One region of the Pseudomonas sp. A-B-19 genome, then DNA from elsewhere that is predicted to be linked to it. Evidence: predicted binding sites of a transcription regulator. Region 1 holds the regulator's gene; each other region holds the start of a gene.
What was found. The regulator sigma-54, encoded in region 1, starts transcription at its own class of promoters, with help from an activator protein. The targets are predictions, from matches to a motif close to ANTGGCATNNANNTTGCTNT.
Positions count from the first base shown of each region.

Region 2: glnA (type I glutamate--ammonia ligase) is a predicted target of sigma-54. The motif match lies at 4,457-4,476, and genes of this name have one in related genera.
Region 3: KGA81_RS01045 (circularly permuted type 2 ATP-grasp protein) is a predicted target of sigma-54. The motif match lies at 2,870-2,889, and genes of this name have one in related genera.
Region 4: KGA81_RS00750 (CmpA/NrtA family ABC transporter substrate-binding protein) is a predicted target of sigma-54. The motif match lies at 4,700-4,719, and genes of this name have one in related genera.

Region 1 covers NZ_JAGYGN010000009.1:187,239-194,574, reverse strand. Annotated here, with positions in the region: gene KGA81_RS13110 (ATP-binding cassette domain-containing protein) at 1-428, opposite strand, end outside; gene KGA81_RS13105 (KpsF/GutQ family sugar-phosphate isomerase) at 705-1,679, shown strand; gene KGA81_RS13100 (KdsC family phosphatase) at 1,679-2,203, shown strand; gene lptC (LPS export ABC transporter periplasmic protein LptC) at 2,211-2,783, shown strand; gene lptA (lipopolysaccharide transport periplasmic protein LptA) at 2,770-3,318, shown strand; gene lptB (LPS export ABC transporter ATP-binding protein) at 3,318-4,043, shown strand; gene KGA81_RS13080 (RNA polymerase factor sigma-54) at 4,290-5,783, shown strand; gene hpf (ribosome hibernation-promoting factor, HPF/YfiA family) at 5,858-6,166, shown strand; gene ptsN (PTS IIA-like nitrogen regulatory protein PtsN) at 6,179-6,643, shown strand; gene rapZ (RNase adapter RapZ) at 6,646-7,336, shown strand, end outside.
Region 2 covers NZ_JAGYGN010000002.1:248,547-255,882, forward strand. Annotated here, with positions in the region: gene KGA81_RS03230 (YkgJ family cysteine cluster protein) at 173-610, shown strand; gene typA (translational GTPase TypA) at 828-2,648, opposite strand; gene thiI (tRNA uracil 4-sulfurtransferase ThiI) at 2,788-4,242, opposite strand; gene glnA (type I glutamate--ammonia ligase) at 4,572-5,978, shown strand; gene KGA81_RS03250 (DUF4124 domain-containing protein) at 6,282-6,797, shown strand; partial or broken gene KGA81_RS03255 (DUF4124 domain-containing protein) at 6,794-6,904, shown strand; gene glnL (nitrogen regulation protein NR(II)) at 7,170-7,336, shown strand, end outside.
Region 3 covers NZ_JAGYGN010000001.1:261,495-268,830, forward strand. Annotated here, with positions in the region: gene KGA81_RS01035 (transglutaminase domain-containing protein) at 1-468, opposite strand, end outside; gene KGA81_RS01040 (alpha-E domain-containing protein) at 465-1,415, opposite strand; gene KGA81_RS01045 (circularly permuted type 2 ATP-grasp protein) at 1,428-2,837, opposite strand; gene KGA81_RS01050 (ribonuclease E inhibitor RraB) at 3,210-3,554, opposite strand; gene KGA81_RS01055 (hypothetical protein) at 3,765-3,998, opposite strand; gene speE (polyamine aminopropyltransferase) at 4,154-5,029, opposite strand; gene KGA81_RS01065 (PLD nuclease N-terminal domain-containing protein) at 5,266-5,457, opposite strand; gene KGA81_RS01070 (hypothetical protein) at 5,540-6,070, opposite strand; gene KGA81_RS01075 (ankyrin repeat domain-containing protein) at 6,322-6,840, opposite strand; gene KGA81_RS01080 (long-chain-acyl-CoA synthetase) at 6,938-7,336, opposite strand, start outside.
Region 4 covers NZ_JAGYGN010000001.1:192,111-199,446, forward strand. Annotated here, with positions in the region: gene KGA81_RS00730 (GGDEF domain-containing protein) at 1-276, opposite strand, end outside; gene rlmKL (bifunctional 23S rRNA (guanine(2069)-N(7))-methyltransferase RlmK/23S rRNA (guanine(2445)-N(2))-methyltransferase RlmL) at 417-2,687, opposite strand; gene rmf (ribosome modulation factor) at 3,216-3,431, shown strand; gene KGA81_RS00745 (quinone-dependent dihydroorotate dehydrogenase) at 3,588-4,607, opposite strand; gene KGA81_RS00750 (CmpA/NrtA family ABC transporter substrate-binding protein) at 4,836-6,047, shown strand; gene KGA81_RS00755 (ANTAR domain-containing response regulator) at 6,063-6,638, shown strand; gene KGA81_RS00760 (nitrate/nitrite transporter) at 7,003-7,336, shown strand, end outside.

The DNA of each region.
Region 1 (7,336 bases):
TCGGGCATCAGGTCGATGGCACCGCGCAAGCCCACAGCCTGCAGTTTGAGCAGGACGATGTCGCGGATCATTTCATCCGGCAGTTGCGTATGGACCCGCAACGGAAAGGCGACGTTCTCGAAGACATCGAGGTCGGTGAACAGTGCGCCGCTCTGAAACAGCACGCCCATATGCTTGCGCGCATCGAACAGATCGCTGCGCGACAGTTTTGGCAGATTCTGACCGTTGACCCAGACTTCGCCCCTGGTAGGCCGCAACTGGGCACCCATCAGACGCAAAAGCGTGGTCTTGCCACACCCGGAAGGCCCCATGATGCCGGTGACCTTGCCGCGCGGGATACGGATATCGACATTATTGAAAATGCTGCGCGCACCGCGCTTGAAGGACAGTCCCTTCAGCTCGACCGCGTAGGCGTTATCGGCACTCATCTAAACTCCTTGCGATGCAGCCTCTCACTCGGACGCCTGGCTTTCTGACAAAAGCACATCCCTCCCGGGCAGGCCGAACTGGCGGCGAACTATATCACTGCAAAGGCTGCGCGCCCAAGGCCAAAGCCGGGGCATGTTCAACGGCCTGACCGGTTTAAAGCCCCGTTTAGAAGGTTTCCCGTAACAGGTAATGACAATGCGCGACGAACTTGCGTGAGGGATTCGATCATTACCGTTATAATCGCCGACTTTTCATCAGGCTATACGATTTCTGACATGAGCCAATCCAGCGACCTGATTCGATCAGCACAACGCACCATCCGCCTCGAGGTAGAAGCCGTGCAAGGCCTGCTGCCCCATATCGACGCTGATTTCGTACGCGCTTGCGAGATCATCCTGGCCAGCAAAGGCCGCGTGGTCGTGGTTGGCATGGGCAAGTCGGGGCACATCGGCAACAAGATTGCCGCGACGCTGGCCAGCACCGGTACCACGGCATTTTTTGTGCACCCGGCTGAAGCCAGCCACGGCGACATGGGCATGATTACCCGTGACGACATCATTCTGGCGCTCTCGAACTCCGGCTCCACCAATGAAATCGTGACCCTGCTGCCGCTGATCAAGCGCCTGGGCATTCAATTGATCAGCGTGACCGGCAATCCTGACTCCGCGCTGGCCAAGGCCGCCGAGGTCAACCTGAACGTTCACGTCGAGCACGAAGCCTGCCCGCTGAACCTGGCTCCGACCTCGTCGACCACCGCCGCCCTGGTCATGGGCGACGCCCTGGCAGTGGCGTTGCTGGAAGCCCGTGGTTTTACCGCCGAAGACTTCGCCTTTTCCCATCCAGGCGGCGCCCTCGGCCGACGCCTGCTGCTGAAAGTGGAAAATGTCATGCACGCAGGCCAGGAACTGCCGCAGGTCCAGCGCGGCACCCTGCTCAAGGATGCCCTGATGGAAATGACCCGCAAGGGCCTGGGCATGACCGTCATTCTGGAAGCCGACGGCAAACTGGCCGGAATCTTCACCGACGGCGATTTGCGCCGCACACTGGACCACAGTATCGACATCCACAACGCCATCATCGACCAGGTCATGACGGCCCATGGCAAGACCGCGCGCGCCGAGATGCTCGCCGCCGAAGCGCTGAAAATCATGGAAGACCATAAAATCAACGCACTGGTCGTGGTCGACAGCGAAGACCGCCCGGTCGGCGCCCTGAACATGCACGACTTGCTGCGCGCAGGAGTAATTTAATGAGTGCGGACCTGTTGCAACGCGGCAAACAGATCAAACTGGCAGTGTTCGATGTCGACGGCGTACTGACCGATGGCCGCCTGTATTTCCTCGAAGACGGCAGCGAATTCAAGACGTTCAATACACTCGACGGTCAGGGCATCAAGATGCTGATGGCCGCCGGCGTGCAGACCGCCATCATCAGCGGCCGCAAGACCCCGGTGGTGGAACGGCGAGCCAGGAACCTCGGTATCCCGCATCTGTATCAGGGGCGCGAGGACAAACTGGTGGTACTCGACGAACTACTTGCCCAACTCAACCTGAGCTATGAACAGGTGGCCTACCTCGGCGACGACCTGCCGGACCTGCCGGTGATTCGCCGCGTCGGCCTGGGCATGGCGGTGGCCAATGCCGCCAGCTTCGTGCGTGAACACGCTCACGGCATCACCCTCGCCCGTGGTGGCGAAGGCGCCGCTCGCGAATTCTGCGAACTGATCCTGCGCGCCCAGGACCGCCTCGATGCGGCCAATGCCGTGTACCTGTGAGCCCACTATGCTGAGCAAAAAGTTTCGCAACACCCTGATGTTCAGTTGCATCGCTGCGATATTCGCCGCGGTAGGCTACTGGAACATCAGCCCTGAACGCTTCCTCGACAAGCCGGTAACGCCGATCGATGAAAGCGCGATCGACTATTACGCCATCAACGCCCACAGCGTGCAGTACCTGCCGGACGGCAAGCTGCAATATGATCTGCTGTCGGACAAGGTCGAGCACCTCAAAGCCACCGAGGTGACATTACTGACCAACCCCGACCTGAATGTGTTCCGCGGCACTGAATTTCCGTGGCACGTCCAGAGCCTGCACGGTGAGGTCAACCCTGACGGCACGCAGGTCGAACTGATCGATGACGTGCGTATCACGCGCTTCGACGAGAAGAACCGTAAGACCCTGATCACCAGCACCCGCATGACCGTGTTCCCGCAGCAGCAATATGCGCAGACCGAGCAAGACGTTAGAATCGACGGCGCTGGCGGTGTATCGACTGGCAAGGGAATGAAGGCGTATTTGAAAGAAAGCAGGATACACCTGCTATCGAACGTAAGAGGACAGTATGAGGCTCGTTAAAACCCTCCCGATTTTGCTCAGTCTGGGCGCAGCACTGGGAAGCGTGAGCGCCTGGGCTCTGCCGGAAGATCAACAGCAGCCTATCCGCATTCAGGCCGACGATGCCCAACTGGACGACAAGCAAGGTATTGCTACCTATAAAGGTGACGTGATCATCACCCAGGGCTCGATGAAGGTGACCGGCAACACCGTGACCATCACCCGCACTCCGACTGGCGACATCGACGTAGTGACCTCGGTGGGCAACCTGGCGTACTTCGAGCAATTGCAAACCGCTGGCGATACCAAGCCTGTTCAGGGCTGGGGCGTGACGATCCAGTATCACGCCGCGCAAAACCGCGTCGTCCTGATCGACAAGGCCAAAGTCGTCGACAAGGACAACAACGTCACCCAGGGCGAAAAAATCGTCTACGACACGGTCAAGAAGCTCGCCAGCGCCGGTCGCGCCACGGGCAGCAAGGTCACCGAGGCACGTCCGCGTATCGACATGGTGATCCAGCCGAAGAAGAAAACCGACGAGAACAAGGCCCAGTAATGGCAACTCTGAAAGCTCAGCATCTGGCCAAGAGCTACAAGAGCCGCCAGGTCGTGCGCGACGTCAGCCTGTCCATCGACAGCGGTCAGATCGTCGGCCTGCTCGGCCCGAACGGCGCCGGCAAGACCACCTGCTTCTACATGATCGTCGGCCTGGTGCAAGCCGATCAGGGCCGCGTCCTGATCGATGACCTGGACGTCAGCCACCAGCCGATGCACGGTCGCGCAAAGGCCGGTATCGGCTACCTGCCGCAAGAAGCATCGATCTTCCGCAAACTGTCGGTGGCCGACAACATCATGGCCATCCTCGAGACCCGCAAGGAACTCGACAAGGCCGGCCGTCGCAAGGAACTGGAAAGCCTGCTGCAGGAATTCCACATCAGCCACATCCGCGACAACCTGGGCATGAGCCTGTCCGGTGGTGAGCGCCGTCGCGTGGAAATCGCCCGAGCCCTGGCCACCAACCCGAAATTCATCCTCCTCGACGAACCCTTCGCCGGCGTGGACCCGATTTCGGTCGGGGATATCAAGCAGATCATTCACCACCTCAAGGCCAAAGGCATTGGCGTGCTGATCACTGACCACAACGTTCGTGAAACCCTGGATATCTGTGAAACCGCCTATATCGTCAATGACGGCCAACTGATCGCCGAAGGCGACGCAGAGACCATCCTGGCCAACGACCTGGTCAAGGAAGTGTATCTGGGCCATGAGTTCCGCCTGTAAGCGCTGAGCCGTGCCCAGGCGGCTGCCCGGGCACCTGACCGACCACTTGCCAGCACCTGCGTACCGACAAGCGGGTCAGCTTTCAACCAGGCACAGCGCGGCAACACAGCTTTATAGTTTTTTATTGTTACAGCGCTCTAGGCAAACCCTTCAGTTTCAGGCATATAATTTGCTTAAGTTTGGCGCCCCGGCGCCCTGTAGTGGATGGCGCGTGTGCGCCGGCGAATAAGGTGTTAAGCCCCTGCCATGAAACCATCGCTAGTCTTGAGAATGGGCCAGCAGCTGACGATGACACCGCAGCTGCAACAGGCTATCCGCCTGCTCCAATTGTCGACCCTGGACCTGCAACAGGAAATCCAGGAGGCCCTGGAGTCCAATCCGATGCTCGAACGCCAGGAAGAAGGCGACGACTTCGATAACACCGACCCCTTGGCCGACAACGCCGAACAGAAACCCAACACCGACATCCAGGAACCCTCCTACCAGGAAAGCGCCCCGACGGTCGATAACCTCGACGAGGGTGACTGGAACGAGCGCATCCCCAACGAGCTCCCCGTCGACACTGCGTGGGAAGACGTTTACCAGACCAGCGCCAGCAGCCTGCCCAGCAATGACGACGACGAGTGGGACTTCACCACCCGCACCTCGGCCGGCGAGAGTTTGCAAAGCCACTTGCTGTGGCAACTGAACCTGGCGCCGATGTCCGACACCGATCGCCTGATCGGCGTGACCCTGATCGACTGCATCAACAATCAGGGCTACCTGGACGAAACCCTCGAGGAAATCCTCGACGCCTTCGATCCGGAACTGGACATCGAACTGGACGAAATCGAAGCGGTCCTGCACCGCATCCAGCAATTCGAACCCGCCGGCATCGGTGCCCGCAACCTGGGCGAATGCCTGCTGCTGCAATTGCGCCAGCTACCCGCCAAGACCCTTTGGCTGGCTGAGGCCAAGCGCCTGGTCACCGATTACATCGACTTGCTTGGCAGCCGCGACTATAGCCAGCTGATGCGCCGCATGAAGCTCAAGGAAGATGAACTACGCCAGGTCATCGAGCTGGTCCAGAGCCTCAATCCGCGCCCGGGCTCGCAGATCGAGTCCACCGAAGCCGAGTATGTCGTTCCTGACGTTATCGTACGCAAGGACAACGAGCGCTGGCTGGTGGAGCTCAATCAGGAGTCGGTGCCACGGCTGCGGGTCAACGCCCAGTACGCCGGTTTCGTGCGCCGTGCCGACACCAGCGCCGACAACACGTTCATGCGCAACCAGTTGCAGGAGGCCCGCTGGTTCATCAAGAGCCTGCAAAGCCGCAATGAAACTCTTATGAAGGTTGCCACCCAGATCGTCGAGCATCAGCGTGGTTTCCTCGAATATGGCGACGAAGCCATGAAGCCGCTGGTCCTGCATGACATCGCCGAAGCGGTCGGCATGCATGAGTCGACGATTTCACGGGTGACCACCCAGAAGTTCATGCACACCCCCCGGGGCATTTATGAACTGAAGTACTTTTTCTCCAGTCACGTCAGCACCTCCGAAGGCGGCGAATGCTCGTCCACGGCGATCCGCGCGATCATCAAAAAACTGGTTGCCGCGGAAAATCAGAAAAAGCCATTGAGTGACAGCAAGATCGCTGGTTTACTGGAGGCACAAGGCATTCAGGTGGCTCGCCGCACCGTCGCCAAGTACCGCGAATCCCTCGGGATCGCGCCTTCGAGCGAACGCAAGCGGTTGATGTAGGGCCACGCCACAGCGTTCCAGTGGCAGATCATCTGATCTGCCGCTTTATGCACTGGCAACGAAGGAGAAGCTGTATGCAAGTCAACATCAGTGGACACCAACTGGAAGTGACCGAACCTCTTCGCACCTACATCGGCGAAAAACTCGAACGATTGGAGCGACATTTCGACAGGATCACTAATGTGCAGGTCACGATGACCGTCGAAAAACTGAAGCAGAAAATCGAAGCCACGCTGCATATTCCCGGGAATGAAGTGGTCGCCAACGCGGAACATACCGATATGTACGCCGCGATCGATGCACTCACCGACAAGCTGGATAAACAACTCAAAAAGCATAAGGAAAAGACCCAGAGCCTCCTCCAGGGCGCAACCGGTCGTTAACACTCCCAACCCATGATCCGACTTGAAAGTATCCTGACCCCCGGCCGTTCCCTGGTGAACGTGCCGGGCGGCAGTAAAAAGAAAGCCCTCGAACAAATTGCCAATCTGATCGCCCGCGAAGTGCCGGCTCTGGAGATGCAAGATGTCTTCGAGGCGCTGATTGCCCGTGAAAAACTCGGATCCACCGGTTTTGGCAACGGGATCGCTATTCCGCACTGCCGCCTCAAGGGCTGTGTTTCACCCATCAGTGCATTGATGCACCTGGACGCCCCTATCGACTTCGACGCCATCGACGGCGCGCCGGTTGACCTGCTGTTCGTATTGCTGGTCCCGCAAGCCGCCACCGATGCGCACCTTGAGCTGCTGCGACAGATCGCCAGCATGCTCGACCGCAAGGAAGTACGCGATAAACTGCGTAATGCTGCAAGCAACGAAGCCCTGTATCAGGTTGTCCTGGACGAGCAAAACGGTCAGTAATCATGCGCTTGATCATCGTCAGTGGCCGCTCCGGCTCAGGTAAAAGTACCGCCCTCGACGTTCTGGAGGACAACGGCTACTACTGCATCGACAACCTGCCTGCCGGTCTGCTGCCGGAACTGGCCGAACGAGCCTTGATTCATACCGAGCTGCTACAGCCGCTGGTCGCCGTTTCCATTGACGCGCGCAACCTGCCCAGCCACCTGTCACGCTTCCCCGAACTGCTCGAAGAAGTCCGCAACCGCCACATCCAGTGCGATGTGCTGTACCTGGATGCCGACGAAGAAACCCTGCTCAAGCGCTTCTCGGAAACCCGCCGACGTCACCCCCTGACCAACGCCAACCGCTCGCTGGCCGAAGCCATCAGCGTCGAGAGCGACCTGCTCGGGCCGATTGCCGACCTCGCCGATCTCAAGATCAACACCACCAGCCTGAACCTGTACCAGCTGCGCGACGCAATCAAACTGCGCCTGCTGAATCAGCCCGAGCCGGGCACTGCGTTCCTGGTGGAATCCTTCGGGTTCAAGCGTGGCATGCCGGTGGACGCCGACCTGGTGTTCGATGTGCGTTGCCTGCCCAACCCTTACTGGAAGCCGGAATTGCGCGAGCAGTCCGGGCTCGATCAACCGGTTGCCGAATACCTGGCGGCACAGCCGGATGTCGAAGAGATGTTCCAGGACATTTCCACATACC
Region 2 (7,336 bases), on a different contig from region 1:
TTGAATGCGGGCTGGATCGACATTGCGTTGTCTTGTGCCTGAATCAATGCAGGGCTCGTGCCTATTTTCCGGTTGTTTGCGCCGCCTGTGAAAAAAACTGGCGAAAGGTTGTTCAAAAATCCACCAGTCCCGGTATTATCGCGCGCCCTGATGCACACGCTGGTAACAAACGATGATGAAGCCGAACCTGATCGCTGCCGCAGAGATCGACCGCCTCGATACCTGGGCCAAGTACTCTGCCCCGATGTGCGGCTCGTGCATGTCCAGCTGCTGCACCCTGCCCGTCGAGGTCAAGATCAAGGACCTGATCCGCATCGGCGTGGTCGATGAGTTCGAGCTGGGCGATCCGCCGAAGAACATCGCCAAGCGCCTGCAAAAGGAAGGCTTGGTCGAGCGTTTCAACCAGAAGTCAGGAATCTTCACCCTCCAGCGCATGAGCAACAACGATTGCCTGTACCTGGATCGTAAGAGCCGTCTGTGCACTATTTATGAAAAGCGCCCGGATACCTGCCGCAACCACCCGAAAATCGGCCCGCGGCCGGGGTATTGCGCGTACAAGCCAAAGGAAGTGGAGCGCGAGCGGAGTTCGCGGAGTATCGAGCGGTTCTGACACCCCCGGAATTTGCGGCGCTGGTACTGGCCTCATCGCGAGCAAGCTCGCTCCCACAGGGGTTCTGTGGCGTTCACACAATTTGTGGTTCACCTCGAACACTGTGGGAGCGAGCTTGCTCGCGATGAGGCCGGCACAAACACTGCACAAACCCCAGACATACAAAAACGCCCCCGGCCTTTCGACCGGGGGCGTTTTCGTTAAGCCGGGCTAAATCTTATGCCTTGGCTTTCTTGGCAGCGCGGGTACGCTCGCTTTCGTCCAGGATCTTCTTGCGAAGACGGATGGACTTAGGCGTCACTTCGCACAGCTCATCGTCCTGGATGAATTCCAGAGCCTGTTCCAGGGTGAAGCGAACAGGTGGAACCAGGGCGATGGTTTCGTCTTTACCCGAAGCACGCATGTTGTCGAGCTTCTTGCCCTTGGTAGGGTTGACGCCCAGGTCGTTGTCACGGCTGTTCAGACCAACGATCTGACCGTTGTAGATTTCCTGACCGTGTTCTACGAACAGCTTGCCACGCGCCTGCAGGGTTTCCAGGGAGTAGGTCAGTGCCTTGCCGGTTTCAACCGAAACCAGAACGCCGTTCTGACGGCCGGACATGTCGCCGGACTTCATCACGTCGTAACGGTCGAAGATCGAGGTCAGGATGCCAGCACCGTTGGTCAGGGTCAGGAACTGGTTACGGAAACCGATCAGACCGCGAGCAGGGATGTTGTATTCCAGACGTACACGGCCCTTGCCATCCGGCACCATGTTGGTCAGGTCGCCCTTACGCAGGCCCATCTCTTCCATCACCTTGCCCTGGGATTCTTCAGGGGTGTCGATGGTGACGTTTTCGAACGGTTCGTGCTTCACGCCGTCAACCAGACGGATGATCACTTCCGGACGGCCTACAGCCATTTCGAAGCCTTCGCGACGCATGGTTTCGATCAGTACCGAAAGGTGCAGTTCGCCACGGCCGGAAACCTTGAACTTGTCAGCCGAGTCGCCTTCTTCAACGCGCAGTGCAACGTTGTACAGCAGCTCTTTGTCCAGACGTTCCTTGATGTTACGGGAAGTCACGAACTTGCCTTCTTTACCGCAGAATGGCGAGTCGTTTACCTGGAAGGTCATGGAAACGGTTGGCTCGTCGACGGTCAACGGCTTCATCGCTTCAACGGTGTCCGGGTGGCACAGGGTGTCGGAGATGAACAGCGAGTCCATACCGCTGATGCACACGATGTCGCCTGCTGCAGCTTCTTCAACGTCTACACGGTGCAGACCGTGGTGACCCATCAGCTTCAGGATACGACCGTTACGCTTCTTGCCGTCGGCGCCGATAGCCACAACCGGGGAGTTCGGCTTGATGCGACCACGAGCGATACGGCCAACGCCGATAACACCCAGGAAGCTGTTGTAGTCCAGTGCGGAGATCTGCATCTGGAACGGACCGTCACGGTCGACTTTCGGCGCTGGTACGTTGTCGACGATCGACTGGTACAGCGGGGTCATGTCTTCAGCCATTTCGGTGTGGTCCAGACCGGCAATACCGTTCAGGGCCGAGGCGTAGACGACTTTGAAGTCCAGCTGTTCTTCGGTGGCACCCAGGTTGTCGAACAGGTCGAAGATCTGGTCCAGAACCCAGTCCGGACGCGCGCCTGGACGGTCAACCTTGTTGATGCACACGATCGGACGCAGGCCGGCTTCGAAAGCCTTCTTGGTCACGAAACGGGTTTGCGGCATAGGGCCGTCTTGAGCGTCAACCAGCAGCAGAACGGAGTCGACCATCGACATTACGCGTTCAACTTCGCCGCCGAAGTCGGCGTGGCCCGGGGTGTCCACGATGTTGATGTGGTAGCCGTTCCAGTTGATGGCGGTGTTTTTCGCCAGAATGGTAATACCGCGCTCTTTTTCCTGGTCGTTGGAGTCCATCACGCGCTCGTCGTTGAGCTCGTTGCGCTCCAGGGTGCCGGATTGACGCAGGAGTTTGTCTACCAGGGTGGTCTTACCATGGTCAACGTGGGCAATGATGGCGATGTTGCGTAGATTTTCGATCACTTGTGTATCTCGATCAGAGGATTCGGTGTGCTGACAAGTCTTGGCAGCGATTAACAGTAGCGTCCGTGAAAGCCGTTACAGCTTGACGGTGGCATCGGGGGGCCGGTGACGCAGGCCACAGGCAAACAGCCCCGGGCACTTAGCTCGGTCGATAAACGCGCACATTGGCATGCCCCTCACTGAGCAAATGGTGGGCATGCAGGCGACTCATCACGCCTTTGTCGCAATACAGCAGGTACTGGCGAGTAGGGTCCAGTTCCTTGAAACGAGCGTTCACTGCATAAAACGGCATCGTTTGTACCTCGATGCCAGCAAGTTCCAGCGGGTCGTCTTCAGCGACATCCGGGTGACGGATGTCGATGACGATCTGACCGGCCAGCGCTTCGCTGACTTCTTCAATCTGCAAGTCCTGGCCCAATTCGTCGATCACGCGATCGATCGGCACCAGCTTGGCGTTTTCGAGCGCACGCTCGAGTACCGCCATATCGAATTCTTTCTCTTCATGCTCGACGCGGTAGCGCTTGGCCGCGGTCTTCGGATTGACCGAGATGACGCCGCAGTACTCCGGCATGTGCCGGGCGAAATCGGCGGTACCGATTTCGTTGGCCAAGTCGATGATGTCCTGCTTGTGGCTGGCGATCAGCGGACGCAGCACCAGCTTGTCGGTCACACAGTCGATCACGCTCAGGTTCGGCAATGTCTGGCTCGACACCTGGGAAATCGCCTCACCGGTGACCAGTGCGTCGATGTGCAGTCGATCGGCAATTCGGGAGGAAGCGCGCAACATCATACGCTTCAATACTACGCCCATATGACTGTTATCGACTTTACCGAGAATTTCGCCCAGCACTTCTTCGAACGGCACACTGACAAATAGCACGCGCTGGGAGCTGCCGTACTTCTTCCAGATGAAATGCGCGACTTCCATGACGCCCAGTTCATGGGCACGTCCGCCCAGATTGAAGAAGCAGAAATGCGCCATCAGGCCGCGGCGCATGATCTGGTAGGCCGCCACGGTGGAATCGAAACCACCGGACATCAGCACCAGGGTCTGTTCCAGGGCGCCCAGCGGATATCCGCCGATGCCGTTGTGCTGGCTGTGGATCACGAACAACCGTTGGTCGCGAATTTCGATGCGGACTTCGATTTCAGGCTTTTTCAGGTCGATCCCGGCAGCGCCGCACTCGCGACGCAGCTTGCTGCCGACGTATTTTTCGACATCCATCGAGCTGAACGGGTGCTTGCCCGCACGTTTGCAGCGCACCGAGAAAATCTTCCCGGCCAGCGCATCGCCGTAGTGGTATTTGCACTTTTCGGTGATGTCGTCGAAGTCGCCCAGCGAGTACTCGTCGACCTGCAGAAAGTGCGCGATGCCCGGCATGCAGGTCAGGCGCTCACCCATCTCTTTCAAGGCTTTCGGGTCGGTGACGCGGGTTTCCAGCTCGAGATTGTCCCACACGCCGTTCACCACCACGGCCGGGTCCAGATCACGGAGCACGGCGCGGATGTTTTTGGCCAACTGGCGGATAAATTTCGTCCGGACAGGTCGGCTCTTGATGGTGATCTCGGGGAAGACTTTTACGATTAATTTCATGGAAACAGCGCGCGCAGGGCCTGCCGAAAAAGGGGGGCGCGGATTATAGCGGAAATTGCTCAAGGTTTAACCAGTTAATGTGTAGAAGGTTTTGCACGCACCAAAACAGGTCACTTATTGGATTTGACGCCACATTACAGGGCGCTATTTTCTGCTTTAAAGCGTAAAACAACCTCACAAGCGTGAATTTGGGGCAAAAAACCCATGGTGGGGCACTGGCATGCAATTTGCTCCCTTGTGAGGCAGGTTGCCTTGGCAGAGTATTCGCGCCGGCATCACCCACATTATAAGGGCATCCATTACTAGCCCGAAGCCACCCGGAGGACACTATGTCGAAGTCGGTTCAACTCATCAAAGATCATGACGTCAAGTGGATTGATCTGCGCTTCACGGACACCAAAGGCACTCAGCACCACGTGACCATGCCGGCTCGCGATGCGCTGGATGACGACTTCTTCGAAGTCGGCAAAATGTTCGACGGCTCCTCCATCGCTGGCTGGAAAGGCATCGAAGCTTCCGACATGATCCTGATGCCGGACGACTCCACCGCTGTACTGGATCCATTCACCGAAGAACCGACCCTGATCCTGGTCTGCGACATCATCGAGCCTTCGAGCATGCAAGGCTACGATCGCGACCCACGTGCGATCGCCAAGCGCGCCGAAGAGCACCTGAAAGCCACCGCTATCGGTGACACCGTATACGCCGGTCCAGAGCCAGAGTTCTTCATCTTCGACCAGGTGAAGTTCAAGTCCGACATTTCCGGCTCCATGTTCAAGATCTACTCTGAACAAGGTTCGTGGATGTCCGACCAGGACATCGAAGGCGGCAACAAAGGCCACCGTCCAGGCGTCAAAGGCGGCTACTTCCCGGTTCCACCGTTCGACCACGACCACGAAATCCGTACCTCCATGTGCAACGCACTGGAAGAAATGGGCCTGACCGTCGAAGTTCACCACCACGAAGTGGCAACTGCCGGCCAGAACGAAATCGGCGTCAAGTTCAACACCCTGGTGAAGAAAGCCGACGAAACCCAAACCCTGAAATACGTTGTGCACAACGTAGCCGATGCCTACGGCCGCACCGCTACCTTCATGCCTAAGCCGCTGTACGGCGACAACGGCTCGGGTATGCACGTGCACATGTCCATCTGGAAAGATGGCAAGAACACCTTCGCAGGCGAAGGTTATGCCGGCCTGTCCGACACCGCCCTGTACTTCATCGGCGGCATCATCAAGCACGGTAAGGCCCTGAACGGCTTCACCAACCCGGCGACCAACTCCTACAAGCGTCTGGTTCCAGGCTTCGAAGCTCCGGTAATGCTGGCCTACTCGGCGCGCAACCGTTCCGCTTCGATCCGCATTCCTTACGTGTCGAGCCCGAAAGCCCGCCGTATCGAAGCGCGCTTCCCGGACCCGGCTGCCAACCCGTACCTGTGCTTCGCCGCACTGCTGATGGCTGGCCTGGACGGCATCCAGAACAAGATCCACCCTGGCGATGCCGCTGACAAAAACCTGTACGACCTGCCGCCTGAAGAGGCCAAAGAGATCCCACAAGTTTGCGGCAGTCTGAAAGAAGCCCTGGAAGAGCTGGACAAAGGTCGTGCGTTCCTGACCAAAGGCGGCGTTTTCAGCGACGACTTCATCGACGCTTACATCGCCCTGAAAAGCGAAGAAGAAATCAAGGTACGTACCTTCGTACACCCACTGGAATACGAGCTGTACTACAGCTGCTGATCCGGTAGCGCCGCGACACGCGGCGTGACAAAAAGAGGCCTCCTTCGTGGAGGCCTTTTTTTATTGCCAAATGAATATCGAAAACGCTATGGAACCTTGTAGGAGCTGGCTTGCCAGCGAATGCGGCATGTCAGTCGACGTCTATGTTGAATGGTCAGACGCTTTCGCTGGCAAGCCAGCTCCTACAGGGGGTTTCTGCGCTCAGGATGAGCTCGACAAATTACACTCAAATGTTACCTGCTTGGGTCAAACACTCAGCCTGGCCTATGCTGCAACCCAATGCTTTCGTTTCCGGTCAATTCCATGGGTCGCGGTTTTCTCTTCATTCTGCTGCTGATCGCTCTGCCCGCCACGGCGCAGATCTACAAGTACACGGACGCCAACGGCGCCACCGCGTACAGCAATCAACCGCCTGACGGCGTCAGCGCCCATCCGGTCGAATTGCCGCCCCTTAACAGCTTCGAGCGCCAGCCTCCCGGTGAAGTCGCACCGGCTGCTCAAGCCGCTCGCAATGAACAGCCCCACAAGTCCTATGAAGTACTGGAGCTGACAGGCCTGCCCACCACAGAAGCCCTGCGCGCCAACAACGGCACGTTCGCCGTAACAGTACTGATCAAGCCACGTCTGCAAGCCCCCCACCTGTTGCGCCTGCTGCTGGACGGTCAGCCCTACGGCCAGCCAGGCAACGTGCCGACACTGCAACTGGTGAACATCGATCGCGGTGAACACAGCCTCGCCGTGCAAGTGATCGATGGCAAAAAAGTCGTCCAGCAAAGCCCTGCGGTGACATTCTCCGTACAGCGAGTGCGCAAGCCCTGAAGACCTGGCTGTTGATCGCCTGCCTGATCGCCCCGCCCGCCTCGGCAGAGGTCTTCATGTATGTCGACGCTCAAGGCAATCGGGTTTTCACCGACCAGCCCAAACCCGACGAAGAAAAAATCCTTTCCTGAGACTTTTCTAACCTCGTACGGGTTTGCGCACTATATTGGTGCAATTGCTTGCACCGTACTCACATTCCAACCCATTTTGGTTCGAAAGTACTCGCGAAAGCTGGCAAAGCGCCACGCAAACGAGCGTCAAACGCCCGTTTCAGGCGCTGAACGCTTCTTTTCGGAGCCTTGGTTTGGTTTTTGCATTTTGCCCGTACCAGCGCTTTTTTCTTGCGCATGCTCTGCCCTAAAAGAGGTCCCGATGACCATTAGCGACGCACTCCACCGCTTGCTACTCGACAACCTCACCACTGCCACCATCCTGCTCGACGCCGAACTGCGCCTCGAGTACATGAACCCGGCGGCGGAGATGCTGCTGGCCATCAGCGGTCAACGCAGCCATGGGCAGTTCATCAGTGAGTTGTTTAC
Region 3 (7,336 bases), on a different contig from region 1:
TCCGGCAAAGGCCTGGGCTGCGCTGGTGTCCACCTCCGTGGAACCCGGCGTGTAGGTCATATGCTGGTTGAGGCCATGCATCAGATCGATCAGCGCCGTGCGATCGCGGCGTTGCTTGCATGCCTTCTCCGCGAACGCACGCAGGGCGACGTCGGCTTCGGTCAAACGGGTGAAGCGCAGGAACGGCAATGCCGACTGGCTCTCGTGTTCGGCCTCACGCCATTCGTCGATATCGACCTGACCACGGGCACCGATGATGATCGCTTCGTGCGGTTCGTCCATGGTCAGCACATGCAGGATGTTGCCGAACGGATCGAGTTGCGCGCGCACCGGGCGCGGCAGGTCGAGCTGCCAACTGAGCACGTGCTGGCGCTCGCTGTCGTGGGGAGTCAATCGCAGGTACTGGATGCTCGCCCGCACCTTGTCTTCGTAGTGATAGGTGGTCTCGTGGCTAATGGAAAGTCTCATGCGGCCTCCAGATAAGAACTGTGAATCGCGTTACCCAACTGGCGCACCAGCGGGATGAACTCGGTCAGCCAGGCGTGCAGGCCTTCTTCAAGAATTTCATGGATGCCGGTGTAGCGCAGGCGTGCGTCCATTTCTGCCGCCAGGCGTTGTGCGGGGCGACCGTTGGCCCCCGGTAATTGCGCCAGGATCTGGTCGATCTCTTCGGTGCAGGCGCGCAGGGATCGCGGCACATCGGCCCGCAGCAACAGCAACTCCGCCACATGCCGGGCGCCGGGGGCGTCGCGGTAGATTTCCGTGTAGGCCTCGAACGACGACAACGCCCGCAATAATGCGCTCCATTGGTAATAGGCGTGAGCGGTGCCATCGCTGACCGCTTCGGCTTGGTCGCCGGCCATTTCGTAGCGGGCATCGAGCAGGCGCAAGGTGTTGTCCGCCCGCTCGATAAAGGTCCCCAGACGAATGAAGCGAAACGCATCGTTACGCATGATGGTGCCGTAGGACGCGCCCCGGAACAGGTGGGAACGTTCCTTGATCCATTCGCAGAAACGGCTCATGCCGTAGCGACTGAGGCCCTGTTCGGCGATTCCGCGAATTTCCAGCCAGGTGGCGTTTATGTTTTCCCACATGTCGGCGGTGATGCGCCCACGCACCGCATGGGCGCTGGCTCGTGCCGCCCCCAGGCAGCTGTAGATGCTTGCCGGGTTGGCGGCATCCAGGGCGAAAAAATGCAGCAGCCGTTCGGCATGCAATTCGCCATGGCGTTCCAGGTAATCATCCAGGGTTCCGGTAATCAACAGCGGCATGGCCAGTTCGTGCAAACCGTCGCCACGTCCGTCCTGCGGCATCAGCGACAGCGAATAGCTGATGTCGAGCATCCGTGCGAGGTTTTCCGCCCGCTCCAGGTAACGCGACATCCAATACAAATCCGAGGCAGTTCTACTTAACATGACAGGCTTCCTTTAATCCTCGACCACCCAGGTGTCCTTTGTTCCGCCGCCCTGGGAGGAATTGACCACCAGGGAGCCTTCGCGCAGGGCAACACGGGTCAAACCGCCGGGCACGACCCGGGTTTCGCGGCCCGACAAGACAAACGGCCGCAAGTCGATGTGGCGTGGCGCGATACCGTTTTCGACAAAGGTCGGACAGGTCGACAGCGACAACGTCGGTTGCGCGATATACGCATGGGGCTTGGCGATGATGCGCGCGCGGAAGGCTTCGATTTCCGCCGCCGTCGCCGCCGGCCCCACCAGCATTCCGTACCCGCCGGAGCCCTGGGTTTCCTTGACCACCAGTTCTGCCAGATTGGCCAGGACGTGGGAAAGCTCAGACGGATTACGGCATTGCCAGGTCGGTACGTTCTTCAGGATCGGTTCTTCGTCCAGGTAGAAACGGATCATGTCGGTAACGAACGGATACACCGACTTGTCATCCGCCACCCCCGTGCCGATGGCATTGGCCAGCACCACGTTGCCGGAACGGTAGGACGACAGCAGCCCCGGCACGCCAAGCATCGATTCCGGGTTGAACGCCAGCGGATCGAGGAAGGCGTCGTCGAGGCGACGATAAATCACATCGACCGCTTTCGGCCCGTCGGTGGTGCGCATGTAGACCTTGTCGTCACGCACGAACAGGTCTGCACCCTCCACCAGTTCCACCCCCATTTCCCGCGCCAGGAACGCATGTTCGAAGAACGCGCTGTTGAAGCGGCCGGGTGTCAGCACCACCACACTTGGATTGTCGATGGGACTTGAGCTTTTCAGGGTATCGAGCAGCAGGTTCGGATAGTGGTCGATGGGAGCGATGCGTTGTGCCGCGAACAGCTCGGGGAACAGGCGCATCATCATCTTGCGGTCTTCGAGCATGTAACTGACGCCGCTCGGTGTACGCAGATTGTCTTCGAGCACGTAGTAGGTGCCGTCGCCGTCGCGTACCAGGTCGACGCCGGAAATGTGCGAATAGATATCGCGGTGCAAATCCAGGCCCTGCATCGCCAACTGGTACTGCTCGTTGGCCAGCACCTGCTCGGCCGGAATGATGCCGGCCTTGATGATGCGCTGCTCATGGTAGAGGTCGGCGAGGAACATGTTCAACGCCTTGACCCGCTGGATGCAGCCGCGCTCGACGACCCGCCATTCACTGGCGGGGATGCTGCGGGGAATGGTGTCGAAGGGAATCAGGCGCTCTGTCCCCTGCTCATCACCGTAGAGCGTGAAGGTTATCCCGGCGCGATGAAACAACAGATCGGCCTCGCGTCGCCGTTGTGCCAGAAGCTCGTCAGGCGTCTCGGCCAACCAACGGGCAAACTCCCGATAATGCGGGCGGACCAGACCGCCGGCATCGTACATCTCATCAAAATAGGTGCGGATCATGCCGTACTCCTTGTCACTCGGACGTACAGACCTTCGCAAGGCCCGTGCCATCGGCATAAACGCTTAAATTTCAATCGGTTGGATAATCAAGATGCACGCGTCGCACCAATCCTGTGCGACAAATGCCCCAACCTGATTGCCCCCGCTTCATTGCAAGGCGCTGTGATCGCCTGTCACCAGCATAGTCTGTAGGAGCCGGCTTGCCGGAGAAGAGGCCACTAAGTCATGCGTTGTTCTTCAAGAACGCCTTCGCTGCGATGCGACGACCCGACAAGCCAGCTCCTACCGGTTCGTGTTGAGTTTTCTGTCGGCGAAAACGAAAACGGCCAACCCGAAGGTCAGCCGTCAATGCGAATTGTCACTGTTCATAAGTTATGCGAGTCGCCCTCGTACCTCCTGTTTCACACCCCAGCCTTCGATGATGCCGCCCAACGGCTCGACCACCGCTTCGAAACCCTGTTCGAAATCGCCGATGTCGTCGTAAGTGGCATACATGACTTTGCACAACTCCAGCGCCCAGGCGCCATCGTCGCGCACACTGATTTGCGCATTCAGGGATTCACCACGGTGGAAATGACCTGCCGCCCTGCGTGCCCGCTCCTCATCCGGGAAAATGGCGTAGAACTCGATGGGATGAAACCGTGAAAAGTCAAAACCGCCTTCTTTCATGCGGCGCAGAACGCTGCTGCTGATGTCTTCTTGATAGGCTGTGCTCATGAAACGTCCTCCTCAAAACGATGGATAGACTTTCCGTACTCCCTCACCCGCAGCCGAACAGCGCGAGCGACGGCAACCGATGTGCCGGCGGGAAACAAGCATGGAGCTGACAAGACCAGACCTTAGCGATCCGTTCGCTGATCTCGCCTGCAGAGTAGCCTCAAGATAGAGCCTCTGCCAAGGCCTGAATGTGAATGCGACAGGTATCGTTCAGATTGGAGTAATGCCGAGGATTTGAATGCTGTTCTGTGATTTGAGCTCTTTGACGCTCGCGTCATTGGTCCGCCCTTCCAGATCGTTCAGATCCAGTTCGGCGGCGACAGGAAGAAGCCGGGCCTTGATGAGCCTGGCGGCACGCTCGTAGTCCGGGCGCTCGACGCACTCAAAGACTTCGTCGATGGTTTCGCCATGATCATCCATGAAGGTGACTTTCCACTTTTGCATTGGTGCCTCCTTGATGAAACCCATGGATGGGTTTACTTCTATCTCGACCTTGTTAGCTGGCTAATTGTTCCGGTGGACCTTAAAGCCCGATGGCCCAGTCAGCACTAACCAATGTGGGAGCGAGCTCGCTCCCACAGGTTTTGTGTTTATACCAATCAGTCGTTGCTTGGCTTGTTGACTGCCTGCAACACGTATTGCGGCAAGGCGAAGGCGCCGATGTGAATTTCAGGATTGTAGTAGCGGGTGACGATGCCGCTGCCCGTGAAGCGCTGTTGCAGGGTTTCGCGGGACAACTTGCGATAAGCGGTATTGGTGGCGCCCCAGGCAAAGGTCATCGAGCCACCGATGTAGGTCGGCACGGCGGCCTGGTAGAAGTGCCAGTCCGGGAACAGGCTGCGCAGGCGACCGGCGGTGGTCTTCACTTCTTCGATCTGCATGAACGGCGTGCCGTTCTGCGTCACCAGGATGCCGCCGTCGTTCAGGCAACGGTGGCAGGCCTGGTAGAAGTTTTCCGAGAACAGCACTTCCCCCGGTCCGATCGGGTCAGTGGAGTCGGAAATGATCACGTCGAATTTTTCAGTGGTGGTGGCGACGAAACGCATGCCGTCATCGATCACCAGGTTCAGGCGTGGATCTTCGAATGCACCTTTGGAGTGGTTCGGCAGGAATTCCTTGCACATGTCGACCACGGTGCCGTCGATCTCGACCATGGTGATGTGCTCGACACTGCGGTGCTTGGCCACTTCACGCAACATGCCGCCATCGCCGCCGCCAATGATCAGCACGCGCTTGGCGGCGCCATGGGCGAGGATCGGCACGTGGGTCAGCATTTCGTGATAGATGAACTCGTCGGCTTCGGTGGTCTGGATCACGCCGTCCAGCGCCATCACCCGGCCCATGCGCGGGTTCTCGAAGATCACCAGGTGCTGGTGTTCGGTGCGCACTTCGTGCAACAGTTTTTCCATGCGAAAACGCTGGCCGTAGCCTTCGTAGAGGGTTTCCAGGTAGTCGCTGGTCGGGGTGATGCTCATGGGAAGTGCTCCGATGAATGCGGGTGGCAACGGACGGTTACCCGCCCATGATGGCCAATCGAGCGTCTCGATTGACCGGGAAAGGCGCGCATTCTACGTCGCGGAACATGACAGGTCGAATGTAGGAGCGAGCTTGCTCGCGAAGGCGGAGGCAGATTCACCATCAATGTGCCTGACAGACCGCTATCGCGAGCAAGCTCGCTCCCACAGTTTCGGTGTTGTTTATAGGAAACCGGTCAGATCCGCACATTCCCCCGCGGCCCGGCAATGGCCCAGATGATCAGTCCCAGTACCGGCAACAGCGCGATCAACAGTACCCAGAGGACTTTCATCCCGGTCTCGGCGCTACTTTTGAACACGTTGATGATGGCCCAGATGTCCAGGGCAAAAATGATCAAGGCAACCAGGCTGTTGAACGTGGAACCCATGGTGACGCTCCCAAAGAGTGATATGCCCTCTCAGGATAGACGGTCGTCGCGAGGGCTCCCTTTTATTGACAGTGTTTGGCTATCAGACGTGGATCGCCACTTTCAGGGCTTCCAGGGATGGCACGGCTGCAATGCCCACTTCTGCGCACAACTGCAGCACCCGTGGCACGTCATTGCCGTAGACCAGCACCACCTGCAACTCGTCATCGAGCAACTGGCTGAAGTTCATCAGCGTGTAGCCACCGTTTTCCTTGTTCAGGCTGCTCATCTGCACCTGGATGCGGTTGAGCGCGGTCAGGGCTTCGGTCCTGGCCAGTTGCTTGGGCTTGAGATTGAAGTCCACCTCCGGGCCGAACGAGGCGACGATTTGCGCGAACAGATCCATGTAGGTGTCCGCCTGGAACAGCACCGTTTCCGGCAGGCTGCCGACCACCACCCACTCACCCAACAGGATCGGGAAGCTGTCGTCGTAGTTGATGTCCGGATTGGCCGTCAGAAAAGCCTGCGGATCGGCGTAGGCCTGGGCCGCTTCGTCTGCGACTTTGAGGATTTCGTCTTCGCCCATGCACCCGGAGCTGATTTTGCTGATGAGTTCGACGAGTGCGGTTTTCATGGGGCGGATCCTGTAGCGAGGGGAGTTTTGAGGGCGCGAAGGATAGCGCATTAACGAGAAAAATGCGGACCTGTGGCGATGCAATCCCTGTGGCGAGGGGGCTTGCCCCCGTTGGGTCGCGAAGCGGCCCCAAAATCAGACGATGCGATTTGTCAGACAGACCGCGCTGAATGGATTTGCGACTGCTGCGCAGTCGAGCGGGAGCAAGCTCCCTCGCCACAAAGGAATCATCAGCCACAAATTCGTTGATATCAGTCCAAGAGCTTCTGCAGTTGCGCGACGGTATCGGAAGCGCCCATGGTTTTAGCCGCTTCCAGCGCGCTGATGCCATTGGCGTCCTTGGCTTTCGGGTCGGCGCCCTTGCTGATCAGGTAATCGACCACTTCGACGCGATTGAACATCGCTGCCATCATCAGCGCCGTGCGGCCATCGAAGGACGAGCCTTCAACCTGGGCGCCGCCGTCGACCAACGCCTTGATCACCGCCAGGTCGCCCTTGAAGGCGGCACCGGCAATCGGGCTCTGGCCGTTGTCGTTGCGGATCTCCGGGTCGGCCTTGTGCTCCAGCAGGACTTTTACCGTGTCCACATGGCCGTGATACGCGGCCAGCATCAGTAAGGTATCGCCTTTGTGGTTACGCAGGTTCGGCGGCAAACCCTTGGTCAGCAGCGCGGCCATCATTGCCGCATCGCCCTCCCGTGCCTTGTTGAATACCTGCTCGGTGAATTCAGCGGCTTCTTCGGGGGTCATCTGGCGGCTTTTGTCTGACATTGGGCACTCCCTTTTCTGTCATTCGTAAAAACCGACAGTTTCCCGAGCGGCCCCGGCACTGTCACTTGTTTTTTCTCATGGGCCGCCATAGCCAGATTCAATAGCGGTACTTGCCACCGTGGATGTCGGACAACAACTGCTGCGTGACCTGCACGTAAGTCTGGGTCCCCGGCAGCCAGGCATAGATCGGGTCATCGCCGGTTTTACCCGGGTCGAAGGCCTCGTCCTTGAGTCGGGTCTTTTGATATTTGAACGTCCCGGTGGTTTCCATTTTCACTTTCACCCGCAGGAACAACGGCACCGCATAGGCCGGCATTTGCTCGCGGGCGAAGACCAGCAGTTCACTGAAGTCCAGGGTTGCCAGGGATTCGGCTGGGGTAATCGCCGCCATCCCGGCCCGGCCATTGGTGTTGCGGATTTCCACGCCATAGGCCACGGCCTCGGAAATATGCGGGTGTTGCAGGAGGATGTTTTCGACCTCCGTGGTCGAGACGTT
Region 4 (7,336 bases), on a different contig from region 1:
CGTTCGAGAAACCGAATCGGAGTTGGCGAAAAACCGGCGCAGGCCATCAAGACGCTGCTCCTGATCTTCGAAACGCTCTTCGATACGGCTGTAACGCTCACTGGCCAGCAGTTGAAAGCGTTGCCGCAATTGATGGTGAAACAGATTCAGCGTCGACCATGCCAGTACCCCGGTGAGCACCCCGCCGGTCAGCAACACCAGCAGTGCGACCAGCCAGGCCGAAACATCTTCGCTGATAAAACCCAGGATCCTGGGGCGCACGGCGTGCAACGACATAAAACGCAAACTCAAAACGCCAGGTGCGGAAAAGCCCTTTGGCCATGGACTGAGTTATAGCTATTGGCCACTAATTTGACCAGCACTGTAGGAGCGAGCTCGGCTCCGGGCTCGCTCCTACAGTGAATCAGCACAGCTATCTAGCGAGCCATGATTTTCCAGGCGCGATGGATTTTTGCGTTGCGGGCAAAATCCGGATCGATCGTCTGGGCGGTGATCTCCTCGACCGCATAACGCTCGCCGAGGTTGGCCTCCAGTTCGAACTTGCGGAAGTTGTTGGAGAAGTACAACACGCCGCCAGGTGCCAGCCGCGCCATGGCCAGGTCGATCAATTGCACCTGGTCACGCTGCACGTCGAACACGCCTTCCATACGCTTGGAGTTGGAGAACGTCGGCGGGTCAATGAAGATCAGGTCGTACTCGTCACGACTGGCTTCGAGCCACGCCATTACATCGCCCTGCTCCAGGCGGTTCTTGTCGGAAAAACCGTTCAGCGACAGGTTGCGACGCGCCCAGTCCAGATAGGTTTTCGACAGGTCGACACTGGTGGTGCTGCGCGCGCCGCCCTTGGCCGCATGCACACTGGCCGTCGCGGTGTAGCAGAACAGATTGAGAAAGCGTTTGCCCGCCGCCTCCTTCTGGATACGCATGCGCATCGGCCGATGGTCGAGGAACAGCCCGGTGTCGAGGTAGTCGGTGAGGTTCACCAGCAGCTTCACGCCGCCTTCATTGACCTCGACAAACTTGCCCTGCGCCGCCTGGCGCTCGTACTGCCGGGTGCCACTCTGACGCTCGCGGCGTTTTACCACTACACGGCTCTTGTCGATGTTCAACGCCTGCGGAATCGCCGCCAGGGCATCGAACATACGGCCCGAGGCCTTTTCCGGATCGATGGATTTCGGCGCCGCGTATTCCTGGACGTGAACCCAATCGTGATACAGGTCGATGGCCATGGAGTATTCCGGCATGTCGGCGTCATACACGCGGTAGCAGTCGATGCCTTCACGCTTGACCCACTTGCCCAGGGCCTTGAGGTTCTTTTGCAGGCGGTTGGCGAACATCTGCCCACCTTCGCTCAGGCGCGGTTGCTCGACCACCGGTGCCGGTGCCGGCGTCGGTTTGATCGGGTTGCCGTTTTTGTTGAACTTGCGCTCCTGCGGTTCGTTCGGCGCCTGATCGTAGGCGGCTTGCTCACGCTCGACCTGGCGCTGTTCCGGAGTACGACGCTCGCCGGTGACGAACTGATCCGGCAGTACCTTGATCAGCAACAGCTTGCACGGCAAGGCACCGTTCCAGAACGAATACTGCTTGTGGCTGCGGATGCCCATGCGCTTGCCCAGGTCCGGCGCGCCGGTGAACACCGCCGCTTCCCAGTTCAGGCAGGCCTGACGCAGACGCTCGCCAAGGTTCTGGTAGAGGTAGAGCAGGCTCGCCTCGTCACCCAGACGCTCGCCGTATGGAGGGTTGCAGATCACCAGGCCTTTCTGGTTCTGGTCCGGGCGCGGCTCGAAGGTCGCGACCTCACCTTGGTAGATTTTGATCCACTCGCTCAGGCCGGCACGCTCGACGTTGTTACGACCCGGTTGAATCAGCCGCGGATCGGCTTCATAGCCGCGAATCCACAGTGGTGTTTTGGCCAGGCCGGCAGCGGCACGCTCGGACGCTTCTTCGTGGAGTTTTTTCCACAGCGCCGGGACGTGACCGAGCCAGGCGGTGAAACCCCACTGCTCGCGACGCAGGTTCGGCGCGATGTCGGCGGCGATCATCGCCGCCTCGACCAGGAAGGTACCGACACCGCACATCGGGTCGGCCAGCGCGCCGCCTTCGGCTGCGATACGTGGCCAGCCGGAACGGATCAGGATGGCGGCCGCGAGGTTTTCCTTCAGCGGTGCCGCACCTTGCTGCAGGCGATAGCCGCGCTGGTGCAGGCTGTGGCCGGACAGGTCGAGGGACAGAATGGCTTCGCCACGGTCCAGGCGCAGGTGAATGCGCAGGTCCGGGTTGAGCTTGTCGATGGACGGACGGTCGCCTTGCGGGGTACGCAGCTTGTCGACGATGGCGTCCTTGACCTTCAGCGCGCCGAAGTGGGTGTTGTCGATACCCGAGCCATGGCCGCTGAATTCGACGGCCAGGGTGCCGTCATTGAGCATGTGGTCTTGCCACTCGATGTCCAGCACACCGTGATACAGGTCTTCGGCGTCTTTCATCGGGAAACGTTTGAGCACCAGCAGCACACGGTTGGCCAGACGCGACCACAGGCACAGGCGATAAGCGGTTTCCATGGTGGCCATGCCGCGCACGGCCGAGGTGTGCTCCCGCGCTTCCTCAAGGCCAAGCCCGACGGCTTCCTCGATGAGCAGGCCTTCAAGGCCTTTTGGGCAAGTGAGGAAGAGTTCGAAACGATCGGACATGGGAATTCCAGAACCTTTAGCTAAGTGACCGGGCAACGCATTGCCGGTCCGGTTTTCAATCAGGCGCTTTTCTCGAAGAGCGCCCGCGTGGCACGAAGGTGTGCCGTTCCACCCTTGCTGCCCAGGTTAAAAGAGCTTAGATGCAAGGACAGATAAAAAAGTTGATGCAACAAAATGTCATAAGTCGACCCTTCGTCGAATAGTGCTTCCCGGCAACGGGAGCCATTCTCACTAAAGGATTAAGCCCATCATCCAGCGCAGGGCCGATCATACCGGGGTTTGGCCAATAAATACGGTAAACACGCTGTTACTTATGGCCTTAGCACATTAACAGTTACGTTCTTATGACAAAACGATCATTCCCTCGATGTGACGCATTGGTTAGAACTCAACTCAGGTTGGCGCCGCAATGACGCCAACACCTTGGCTCGTCACGCCGGCAACGAGCCCCCAACGGCAGAGTTTTTCTGCCAGACCTCAATTGAGGTCGACGCGATAAATACAGTCAACAAGTGAGGGCAACACCCTATGAGAAGACTTAAGCGTGATCCGTTGGAAAGAGCATTTTTGCGCGGATATCAATATGGCGTTGGTGGTAAATCCCGTGAGCTTTGCCCATTTACTCTACCGTCGGTACGTCAAGCCTGGATCAACGGCTGGCGAGAAGGACGCGGCGACAACTGGGACGGTATGACCGGCACTGCGGGAATCCACAGACTCAACGAACTTCACGCCGTCGGCTAATTACAGGGCAAAACACTCCGACACGACAATCTGATTTTGTACTGAATTAACCATGCGCGTCCCATCCGGACGGCGGGCTCCGGCCCAGGGGCTCCTTTTAAGGAGCCCTTTTTTATGCCTGCCAGAAACACCGCCACAAAAGCCCCCAAGCGACCTTTAGCGTAGCGCTGCGATGGCGTCTACCGACTCACGAATCAGCGCCGGGCCTTTGTAGATGAAGCCCGAATAGATCTGCACCAGGCTTGCGCCTGCGGTGATTTTTTCTGCGGCGTGCTTGCCTTCGGTAATGCCGCCGGCAGCAATGATCGGCAGCCGACCACCCAGCTCCGAAGCCAGCACTGTCACGGTGTGGGTGCTCTTGTCGCGAACCGGTGCGCCGGACAAACCACCGGCTTCGTCGCCATGCTCCAGGCCTTCGACGCCTACGCGGCTCAGGGTGGTGTTAGTCGCAATGACGGCATCCATTCCGGTTTCGATCAGCGCTTGCGCAACCTGAGCGGTTTCTTCGTCGCTCATGTCCGGCGCGATCTTGATCGCCAGCGGGACATGTTTGCCATGACGCATTGTCAGTTCCGTGCGGCGCTCGGCCAGATCGGCCAGCAACCGCTTGAGCGAGTCACCGAATTGCAGGCTGCGCAGGCCTGGCGTGTTCGGCGAACTGACGTTGACCGTCACATAGCTGGCGTGGGCGTAAACCTTGTCCAGGCAGATCAGGTAGTCGTCCACGGCACGCTCGACAGGCGTGTCGAAGTTCTTGCCGATGTTGATACCCAGCACGCCCTTGTACTTGGCCGCCGCCACGCGGGCCAGCAGGTGATCGACGCCGAGGTTGTTGAAACCCATGCGATTGATGATCGCCTCGGCCTCCGGCAAACGAAACAGGCGCGGCTTCGGGTTGCCCGGCTGCGGACGCGGCGTGATGGTGCCGATTTCGACAAAACCGAAACCCAGTTGGGCGAAACCATCGATGGCCGCACCGTTCTTGTCCAGACCGGCGGCCAGTCCCACCGGATTCGGGAAGTCCAGGCCCATGACATTCACCGGCATCTTCGCCGGCGCCTTGCACAGCAAGCCGTTGAGCCCAAGACGCCCGCCCGCGCCGATCAGGTCCAGGGACAGATCGTGGGAGGTTTCCGGGGAGAGTTTGAACAACAGCTGACGGGCCAGGGTGTACATGGGCGGATTTGACTCGATGGGCGGCGAATTGAGGCGGCGATTATAGCCGGGCATCGGCGCTGCAAGCGAGGCGCGAGAGCAAATCAGCGGTTAATGGCATATGCCTTGCACCAATCCTGGTACCAGCACCCATGCCGACGACGGAATGTGTGCAAAGACAATGGCGTCGTCCACGGCCTGCTCATGCAAGGACTCGGGACGACGTTTTTTTTGCAAGGTGAACACGCGATGAACGAACCGTCAGCCGGCCCTCTGGCCTGGGTCAATGGCAGCGATGCCCCGGAAAAAACCGAAATCAATCTCGGCTTCATGGCCCTGAGCGACTGCGCCTCGGTGGTGGTCGCCGCCACCCAGGGCTTCGCCCAACCCCACGGCTTGACCCTGAACCTCAAGCGCCAATCGTCCTGGGCCAACCTGCGGGACAAACTGGTCAGCGGCGAACTCGATGCCGCCCACAGCCTCTACGGTCTGATTTACGCCGTACACCTGGGTATCGGTGGCGTGGCGGCGACCGACATGGCCGTGCTGATGGGCCTGAATCAGAACGGCCAAAGCATTAATCTTTCCGGCGGCTTGCAGGCCCTTGGAGTGACCAGTCCTGAAGCACTGGATCGGCACGTGCACCAAACTCGCTCAAAACTCACCTTCGCCCAGACTTTTCCAACCGGCACCCACGCCATGTGGTTGTATTACTGGCTCGCCAGCCAGGGCATTCATCCCTTGCAGGATGTCGACAGCGTGGTGGTGCCGCCACCGCAAATGGTCGCGCACCTGCGAGCCGGGCGTATCGACGGGTTCTGCGTCGGCGAACCCTGGTCCGCCAGCGCCGTGCAACAGGACCTCGGCTTCACCCTGGCCACGACCCAGACCCTCTGGCCCGATCATCCGGAAAAAGTCCTGGGCTGCACCCGCGCGTTCGTCGAGCAATACCCCAATACTGCCCGGGCATTGGTGATGGCGGTTCTGGAGGCCAGCCGTTTCATCGAAGAAAGCACCGAGAATCGCCGCAGTACCGCACAATTGCTCAGTGCCGATCAGTACCTTGACGCGCCACTGGACTGTATCGAACCGCGCCTGCTGGGCGAATACGCCGACGGCCTTGGCCATCGCTGGCAAGACCCGCACGCATTGCGCCTGCACGGGGATGGCGAGGTCAACCTGCCGTACCTGTCCGACGGCATGTGGTTCATGACCCAGTTCCGCCGCTGGGGCTTGTTGCGCGACGACCCGGACTATCTCGCTGTGGCGCGGCAGGTCCAGCAACTGGACCTCTACCGTGAGGCCGCCCGTGCCGTCGGCGTCGCCTCGCCAGCCGAGGAAATGCGCAGCAGCCAGTTGATCGACGGCAAAATCTGGGACGGCTCGGACCCGGCCGGTTATGCCCGCAGTTTCAAACTGCACGCCATGTGCGACAGCTCCCATCGATCCGCCAGCCGCTGACAGGAGACCACGAACATGCTGCGTATCCTGCTGATCAACGACACCGCAAAAAAAGTCGGACGCCTGAAGGCCGCCCTGATCGAGGCCGGATTCGAAGTGATCGATGAATCCGGCCTGACCATCGACCTGCCCGAACGCGTCGAAACGGTGCGTCCGGATGTGATTCTGATCGATACCGAGTCACCGGGTCGCGATGTCATGGAACAAGTGGTGCTGGTGACTCGCGACCGGCCACGACCGATTGTGATGTTCACCGACGAACACGACCCCGGAGTGATGCGACAGGCGATCAAGTCCGGGGTCAGTGCCTACATCGTCGAAGGCATTCACGCACAACGCCTGCAGCCGATTCTCGACGTGGCCATGGCGCGCTTCGAAAGCGACCAGGCCTTGCGTGCACAATTGCAGGCCCGCGACCAGCAACTGGCCGAGCGCAAGCGCATCGAACTGGCCAAGGGACTGCTGATGAAAATGAAGGACTGCAACGAAGAAGAGGCCTACACGCTGATGCGCCGTCAGGCAATGAGTCGCCAGCAGAAGCTGATTCAGGTGGCGGAGCAGATTATTGCCATGAGCGAATTGTTGGGTTGAGCCCGCCCTGTGGCGAGGGAGCTTGCTCCCGCTGGGCTGCGAAGCGGCCCCAAAACCGGCCACTTCGGTAAATCGGACACAACGCGACTATTGAATTACGACTGCTTCGCAGTCGAACGGGAGCAAGCTCCCTCGCCACAAAAGCAGTGTTGGCACAAATCTCGCTAAGCAATCACCACAGGTAACCAACGGCGGTTGCCCCACCTACGACAAAGACGTCGCTCACCTCATTCGCCCCTGGCGGATCGGGTAGCGGCGTTTTTTCGTTTTGGCCCCACAGCACGGGGCCGGTGGTGCGGCCGTGACGGCGCCCCACCTGCAAGCTCATGACTCCTTTCGAGACTCTTCACAGCTGAGGTGCGCAATGAATTCAAGCTTCTGGAAATCCGGCCATACACCCACATTGTTCGCAGCCTTCCTCTATTTCGACCTGAGCTTCATGGTCTGGTACCTGCTCGGTCCTTTGGCAGTACAAATCGCCGCCGACCTGCACCTGACGACGCAGCAACGGGGGCTGGTGGTCGCCACGCCGATTCTGGCCGGGGCGGTGTTGCGCTTCGTGATGGGGATGCTGGCTGATCGCCTGTCACCCAAAACCGCCGGCCTGATCGGTCAGGTCATCGTGATCTGCGCATTGTTCGGCGCCTGGAAACTCGGTATCCACAGCTACGAGCAAGCGTTGCTGCTGGGTCTGTTTC